Regions from separate parts of the Paenibacillus sp. FA6 genome, predicted to be linked through region 1. Evidence: riboswitches for the same ligand, from Rfam matches in the RefSeq annotation. Region 1 holds a riboswitch; the other holds the start of a gene.
What was found. Region 1 has a riboswitch for FMN ahead of ribD (bifunctional diaminohydroxyphosphoribosylaminopyrimidine deaminase/5-amino-6-(5-phosphoribosylamino)uracil reductase RibD). Riboswitches for the same ligand answer to the same signal wherever they lie in the genome.
Positions count from the first base shown of each region.

Region 1 (4,435 bases):
TCTGGCAGTCTTGCCATCGTACCATCTTCCTTAATAATCTCGCAGATGACAGCTGCGGGATATGAGCCACACATACGAGCCAAATCTACTGCTGCCTCCGTATGGCCTGCACGACGAAGAATACCACCCTTTTTAGCGATCAATGGGAACATATGTCCCGGTCTGCGGAAATCTTCTCTAGTTGCATTGGGGTCCATGATTGCCTTCACCGTTAATGAACGCTCATTAGCAGATATTCCCGTTGTAGTATCTTTATGGTCAATAGATACCGTAAAAGCAGTACCATGGTTATCCGTATTGTGTTCAACCATCGGTCTCAAATCCAATTCATCGGCACGTTCTTGAGTGATAGGCAAGCATACCAATCCACGGCCCTGACTAATCATGAAATTGATTACTTCCGGGGTTGCCTTTTCAGCGAGGGCAATGAAATCCCCTTCATTCTCACGGTCTTCATCATCTACGACGATAATGACCTTTCCACGCATCAGATCATATATGGCTTCTTCAATTGGATCAAAAATAATATCATTCTCCATCATCATTTCCTCCTAAAATTACACAAATCCATTTCGAGCTAAGGATTCCATGTTTATTCCTGCGTGTTCACTCTCATCTTGCTGTCCTGAAGATTTATAATGAAGCAAATGATCCACGTATTTACCAAGCACATCACATTCAATATTCACAGTATCACCAGCACGCTTATGATGCAGAACGGTCTGAGCCAACGTGTGCGGAATGATCGATACCTGAAATGTATTTCCACTCGTATGGATAACCGTGAGACTAATGCCATCAAGCGTTATCGAACCCTTAGGGATAATAAATTTAAGAATATTTGAACTTGCTGGTGTAATCTCATACACAACTGCATTCTGATTCTTGGTCACATGATGAATTGTCCCAATACCATCAACATGCCCCTGAACGATATGTCCACCAAAGCGTCCATTAGCTATCATCGCACGCTCTAAATTCACCTTGCTTCCCATCTGGAGATCTTTCAGGTTACTATTACGATATGTTTCAGGCATAACATCTACGGCAAATGATTGACTATCAATAGATGTTGCTGTAAGACATACCCCATTCACAGATACACTATCTCCGATCTTCAAATCGTCCATAATGATGGAAGCCGTAATATGCAGTACCATTGCTTCTCCACTTCGCGTAATTCCTCGAAGCGTACCTATCTCCTCAACTAACCCCGTAAACATGATATAACCTCCTTTCCAACAGATTAGGACCACACGGGTATGCCACTAATACACAGATTATCTCCCAGTTGCTCCACTTCCATTGATTCTAATCTAACAGCATCCTTCATCGATTCGCTTCCCTCAAAAGAGAAACTACTAGGGGAGTTCAAGCCTCCTACAATTTTGGGCGCTAAATAAAGTATAATTCGATCAACTAATTTAGCCTCTAGCATGGCACCATTCAAGGTTCCTCCTCCTTCAAGAAGAATTGAAGCTATCTGCATTGCACCAAGTTCCGCCATGGCTATAGATAGATCTACTCGCGGACCTTCACCACAAACAAGTACAATAACACCCGCTTGCTTAAGACGTTCTGCCTTCACAACATCCATCTGCTCTGTAGTTAATATGATACTTTGTGCTAATCCATCGTTTACAATATTAGATTCCAATGGCGTGCGTAACTGTGAATCTACAATAATACGTATCGGATTCAACCCTCCCGTTGCCAGGCGTGTTGTCAAATGTGGATTGTCCATTATAACCGTCTCTACCCCAACCATGATGCCTTGATGACGATGACGGAGTGTATGTACCTGTTCACGCGAAGCTTCGTTGGAAATCCATTTGCTATCTCCTGTTTTGGAGGCAATCCTACCGTCCAACGTGCTAGCAGTCTTCAAGGTAACGAATGGAATCCTTGTTGTAATATATTTAATGAATTTCTCATTTAGTTTCAATGCTCGATCTTGAAGTAATCCGACTTCAACCTCAATCCCTTGCTCACGCAGCATAGCGATCCCTTTGCCAGCCACCTGTGCATTTGGGTCTTGAGTAGCTACCACGACGCGTCGGACACCATCTCGAATCAAACGCTCACTACAGGGCGGTGTTGCTCCATAATGGCTACAAGGTTCCAGGGTAACATAGACGGTACTCCCTAATGCCTTCTCGCCAGCCATATTCAATGCATGGACCTCTGCATGTGGGGTTCCCAGCTCCAAATGCGTTCCTAAACCAGCCAGGACCCCGTCCTTTACGACGACGCAACCTACGACAGGATTAATACGAGTCTGTCCTTGAGCTCGTTCTGCCATATCTAGTGCGAGCGACATGTAGAACTCATCATTCATAATTTCCACTGTATACTTCACCCCATCCTTCTATACACCATGCTGACATAGATGAATTGCAAAAAATCAAAAATACCCCGCAACAGATGATATCCATTCATCCGATACAGGGCTTGGTTATGAGAGTAATGTAGAGTACACAAAAATAAAGCAACGGAATCATTCAACAAATAATCCACACATGACAAATAACATCATTGTGTATATATTGTGAAATCAGTCACGTACATCGGTGCCTTATTTATTATGTTACCGTACGCGATCACTTAAGTGAATTGCGCAAGTTGCTCTCCTTCTCCCATCCAGACTATACTGTCGGTCCTAGATTCACACTAGGTCAACCATATGCTACGTACATCAGCGTATGGGTCACGGACTAAGCCATATCATATTCATTGGTATGAATTATAATAAGGCAACACCGCCGGTAGGGAATTTCACCCAACCCCGAAGGATAAATCAATATGAAATTGTATTTATGTACGAATTTTACCATCAACAAAATAAAAATACAAGAGTATCACTATATTTATTATAGCAAGTTACAATTGAACCGCAAAGTGAAATGACATTCTTGATCCCGTTTCAAACCTTTCATCACGCTGTTGTAATACTGTATCTTCACTTCCCTCGATACCCTTGCGGTGTCATTCCTTCCTGCTTCTTGAATACTTTGCTGAAATATTTGACGTCCCGGAAGCCGACCATTTCTGAGATTTGTGAGATTTTGAAATGCGGATTCTCTAATAGTAGCTTGGCCTTATCAATCCGATACTTAGCGATATAGTCTGAGAAGTTGATGCCCTGCTCCTGCTTGAATTTACGTGAAATGTATTCACGGCTAACTGAGAAGTGTCGCGCAACCTCCTGTAAGGATAGGTCGGACATGTAGTGTTTCTCGATGTACTTAACGATCTGGCTCATCGTCTTAAACTCGCTACCTTGCCAAGAAAGCAACTCTTGAGACAGGCGTAGCATGAAGTCGTACGACCAATCGCGCCAGGCAAACAGGGAGAAGGAGTAACCGTTCGTGAAGGGCGCAGGATGTAGCACATCGGAGCTCTCGAACGCAGTAATAGCATTCTCTGCATCATCACCGACATTCTCACGGAGCAGTTGAGAACGAAACAGTAGCGCATCAGCTTTCCATAAGGATAACATTTCCGGGGTAACGATACCGCTGCGGCTTAACTCTTCGATCCAGCGTTTGGAGGTCGCTTGCAACTGCACGGGTTGCCCACTCATCACAGACGTCTTCCAATCATCGCTCATATTCGAAAACGAGCCTTTAGAGGGAGTAATGTCTGTATTATTACTGTGCACATAATCCTCAGGCTTCAATAGATTGCGGTGGCGTAGCGCTGCATCCGCCTCTTCGTATTGAATGGGAAGGCTCTGTGGTAGCAGGCCTGCATTGCCTACCCCCCAATGTACTCGGCGCTGCAAAGTATAGTAAATCCCTTGATTGATGTCTACGATAAGCTCAGTGGCGGCCTCGGAATTCTCCCATAAAATGATGGCAATCTCAGCCGGAGCACCCCAATAACGAAAGGCGACACCCCGCTTCCCATTCTTCATAAATTCATTACAGATGTTCACGATAGCATAGTGTAGGAGATCGCTATCATTGCCGAATCGCTTAAATAAAGGACCATCTCCTGTATCCATTTGTAGCAGCATGAGACGCCCTGAAACTACACTTTCCGGCACGACTCCCTCCAGACGCAATCTACGGAGTGATGCCTCAGCAGTTATAGGCTCATCAATCAAGGAAGAGAGCAGGCGCTCACCGTAAATTGGTTTGAACTCATTCAGCTGTATATTTTGCTGCTGCTGGGTATTACGCCCCTGCTCCTCCTGATTCCAGCTCGTGACTGCTTTGGAAACCGCCGCATTGATCGCTTCCGGATCTATCGGCTTAAGGATATAATCAATTCCGCCGTGGCGAACGGTATGCCTAACGAAATCAAAATCATCATGCCCACTGACAACAATGAACTTGACACTCACGGCAAATTCGCTTACCCACGCCATTAGCTCTAGACCATTTCCCGCCTCCATCATCATATCCATAATAACGATAGCGGGCCTCATTAT
Region 1 is NZ_CP188820.1:2,571,475-2,575,909, forward strand. It holds gene ACP8HI_RS12095 (bifunctional 3,4-dihydroxy-2-butanone-4-phosphate synthase/GTP cyclohydrolase II) at 1-539, opposite strand, end outside; gene ACP8HI_RS12100 (riboflavin synthase) at 558-1,223, opposite strand; gene ribD (bifunctional diaminohydroxyphosphoribosylaminopyrimidine deaminase/5-amino-6-(5-phosphoribosylamino)uracil reductase RibD) at 1,247-2,347, opposite strand; FMN riboswitch at 2,625-2,797, opposite strand; gene ACP8HI_RS12110 (response regulator transcription factor) at 2,960-4,435, opposite strand, start outside.

Region 2 (4,435 bases), 2.1 Mb from region 1:
ACGCCCAATAATTCCGGACAACGCTTGCCCCCTACGTATTACCGCGGCTGCTGGCACGTAGTTAGCCGGGGCTTTCTTCTCAGGTACCGTCACCTTGAGAGCAGTTACTCTCCCAAGTGTTCTTCCCTGGCAACAGAGCTTTACGATCCGAAAACCTTCATCACTCACGCGGCGTTGCTCCGTCAGACTTTCGTCCATTGCGGAAGATTCCCTACTGCTGCCTCCCGTAGGAGTCTGGGCCGTGTCTCAGTCCCAGTGTGGCCGTTCACCCTCTCAGGTCGGCTACGCATCGTCGCCTTGGTGAGCCATTACCTCACCAACTAGCTAATGCGCCGCAGGTCCATCTATAAGTGGCAGATTACTCCGCCTTTCAGTATCTCTTCATGTGAAGAAATAAGTTATCCGGTATTAGCTACCGTTTCCGATAGTTATCCCAGTCTTACAGGCAGGTTACCTACGTGTTACTCACCCGTCCGCCGCTGAAATCTCAGAAGTGCAAGCACTTCTGAAATCTCCGCTCGACTTGCATGTATTAGGCACGCCGCCAGCGTTCGTCCTGAGCCAGGATCAAACTCTCCAAGTTAATGAAAAGAGCGATTATGCTCATTATGAAACATACTGACGAGAATTATTCATTCTCAATCCAAATGATTTCTCATTTGTTTGTTCTCACTTTCGTGAAAACCACTCACTCGTTGTTCAGTTTTCAAAGATCAATTTCTCTTTCGTTAATCACCAGTGTGTCTCGGTGACAACTTTTATATCATATCGCATCCGGTTTAATAATGCAAGTCTTTTTTTAATGTCTTTGTTAGACATTTTTTATTTTCTCGCTGACCGGATTTATAATATAACATGCCATCCTCTATCAGCGCAAGTCATATTTTTTTACAATTTAAAGATTCAATATAAACAAAACAATCTCTCTGCCCCACAGTTTCTATGGTTGCAAAGAGATATGGTTTAGTCGTTAAACAAGCGTCGTCTCACCATCTTGTCTAGAGATTGCAAACAGAGCTACCCAGATCAGAATAAAACCAATCAGTTGTGGTTGCGTGATCACCTCTCGGAATGCAATCCAATTAATCAGCACGCCTACCATCGGGAAACTTAACTCTGCCAATGTCGCAACCGACGCTTTCGTAGTCGTTAACCCCTTATAGTAAACCAGGAGACTGAGCAGACCAGGTAATAGAGCTTGACCCACCAGATTCAAAGATACCCATACCATAGCAGTCGATCCGATTGGTAAACTCCACACTCCTCCTTCACCCCAAGTAATAAAGAGTAGCAAAGGCAATGCCAGTATGAACCTTAAGGAAGTGACAGTCTCATACTTCATCTGGCCAACCATTAAACGCCCCATCACAGTCGATCCGCCCCATAGAGCAGCAGCGCCTAGCGAAAACAAGCTACCTACTTTAACAAAATCATTCCAATGACCTACTGGTACTGCAAATCCAAATGTGAGCAAATAAGTACCGATTATCGCTAAAAGAAACAGTTTGGAGAAATTCTTTGGAAGTCGTTCTTTCAATAGTATTCTCGCCAAGATAATGGCAAACAACGGTTGAAGCTTTTGAAGCAACAGTACAGCATTAATGTTCCCATTAGCCAATCCCATAGTAAACAGTATCGTCGCAATGGCTGAACCGCCCCAAGATATAAACAGAAGCGCCACAACATGTCTCATCCGTAATCCACGGAGTTCGTAGCGATTCTTCCATAGCACCGGAGCAACAAACACAACAATAATCATATGTTCAAGCAATACAATCTGGGTTGAAGTAAGTGAATCTAATAAAATAATTCGAAATAGAGGATCCACTCCCCATAGAGCTGCTCCCAATACTACTAGCCAAAACCCACTCTTTGAAGGCTTTTCTCTTACAGATGCAACAGGCTTCACACTCTCCACTACATTGTCCACTCTCTCTGTCCCCTTACTCTGAATATGGGGTCTTACAAAAGAAAACCCCCGCATTCGATAGTTATCGACATTTACGGGGGCTGATCAAATAAGCTTGTGCGCACAAGTAGAAACGGCTATGCCGTCCTTTTTCAAAGACGGCACCCGTTTCAGCGGAAATATAAGGAATAGAGTATCAAGTGAAACTTATACTTTCTTATATTTTCAAAAAACACGTCATGCATTTGCTTGATCTTCTCCCATCCGGACTTTACCGTCGGCCTTGGAATCACACCAAGTCAGTCGCCACCATCTTCATGATGACGAGTCGCGGGCTAGAAGTTCATCATAAACAGGAACTCTCACCGCCGGTTAGGAATTTCACCTACCCCGAAGATCCATATTCAATTTGTAAAATGCTATATCCTCTATTAAAATACTCACAATGAGATTAGTCAATGATTTATTTCTGCAAACTACTTTATTCTTACATTTCATGAATCCATTACCTCTAGCATGCATTTTCAATAGAATAAAAAAAGTTGACGCCACACTGCAACCTTTTACAAGTATTCTCCATCTATATAAGTAGAGGTGATATAAAATGAATAAACAAAAATCTAAATTCAATGTTACAAAGTTAGCTATCATTTGTAGTGTCCTGGCAACATCGCTATCACTTGGTAGTTCAGCACTTGCTTTCTCCGATCTGTCAGGTGATCCGGCTGAAGCAAAAATCAATTCTCTAAGAAATTCAAATATCATTAATGGTATTAGTACTGAACTATTCGCTCCCAAGTCCAAGGTCACATATGCTCAGGGACTTCAGTTCCTAATCAACGCCTTCAACTTACAGTTGGATAACCATCCATCTAAGGCAAGTGACCACTTCGACAAAGTAGCTGATGACGCATGGTATGCCAAGGCATTCCTTATTGCTCATGACAATGGCCTTGCTGTAGATAAGACAGTTAATCCTAGCGACACAATAACTCGAGCACAATTTGCACACTTAGTTAACCAATCTCTTTTGACGAAAGGTAACTTTCCAGTAACTTTAATGTACGTCCATATCTCAGATGGGGAGAATCTTTCATCAGAAGTTTCGAACAGCCTACAGACGCTACTTAATACGGGGATTATTACTTTAAGCGAAAATAATGGTTTCCGGCCAAACGATGGAATAACTCGCTCTGAAGCAGCTATCATGATTTATAATTCATCTGAATTTGCTAAAAAAATTGTACCCGAGCAAAAAGTCATTGCGCCTAAAAAGACCTACAAGACCAGCATTTCTATTGAGAAAGTAACCCAGGACGTGAACAAGGTATCGCTCACAGTGCATGATCTTCCTAATCCAGGATACTCGGCCTCCATTGAACGAATAGAATTTGGCCCTGATCTAACAGCAACCGTGTACTATGTTATTAATAATCCAGACCCTGACCTTATGTATACTCAGGTTATTTCTAAATCTACGGCTGTCACTTACTTATCTGCGAAATATAAGGCAGTGGCACAATACGAAGCAACTTCTATTGATCAGTCCGATCCTTCCTCATTAATGCTTCCTTTCGGAGAAGCACCGAACACGTCAAATACACCCTCTAATCCTGAGGATCTCATCGCGAAGTAAATAAAGCTTCAATAGAAAACAAGGCTCCCCTAGAAGATTCCAGGGAGCCTTGTTTTCTATGTTTAAATATTATTCCATTCGTCCTGCATCAATTCAGACTACGTACTCACGATACTTCTCAACATCCATCGCTCTGCATTCGAGTGTCAATCGTGTACCCTCATGATCATATTCAGTAGAGATCACATGTGCATGTTCATTTAAATAGGAAACCACTTGCCCTTGATCAAAAGGAATCAGCATCACACACTGTATATAATCTTTAAAGATATGTGATCTAATCAAGTCCACAAGTTCGGATATACCCACTCTCGGCTTCGCCGCAAGGTAAATACTATCACCATCTACTACTGGAATTTCACAATCGACCACATCACATTTATTGTACGCAAGGATCGTTTCAATATTTGTAATACCGATCTCTTCTAATGTATGTTCTGTAATATTCATCAACTGCTCATACTTAGCGTTAGAATAATCAATCACATGAATCAACAGATCGGCTTCTGCCACTTCTTCAAGCGTAGATCGAAACGCCTTGATAAGATGATGAGGAAGTTTACTTACAAATCCGACCGTGTCTGTCAGTAGAAAGGACTTATTATCTTCGAGATGTATATTACGAACCGAGGTTTCCAGTGTCGCGAACAACATATCCTTCTCAAACACCAACTTGTTACCGGATGGACTGAACGACTCTACCAAAGCATTCATGATCGTTGATTTCCCTGCGTTTGTGTAGCCAACTAGTGATACGACTGGAAGCTTATTTCTTTGGCGCTGCTTGCGTTGGGTTTGGCGTTGAGATACGAGTGTCTCCAGTTCTTTGTTCAAAGCGCTGATTTTATCCTCTATTCTACGACGATCAAGCTCAAGCTTCGTCTCCCCAA
Region 2 is NZ_CP188820.1:486,366-490,800, reverse strand. It holds rRNA gene ACP8HI_RS02205 (16S ribosomal RNA) at 1-583, opposite strand, end outside; gene ACP8HI_RS02200 (DMT family transporter) at 971-1,930, opposite strand; FMN riboswitch at 2,158-2,311, opposite strand; gene ACP8HI_RS02195 (S-layer homology domain-containing protein) at 2,514-3,545, shown strand; gene hflX (GTPase HflX) at 3,639-4,435, opposite strand, start outside.
Region 2: it holds a riboswitch for FMN, as region 1 does, so the genes downstream of both, ACP8HI_RS02200 (DMT family transporter) here and ribD (bifunctional diaminohydroxyphosphoribosylaminopyrimidine deaminase/5-amino-6-(5-phosphoribosylamino)uracil reductase RibD) in region 1, are expected to answer to the same signal.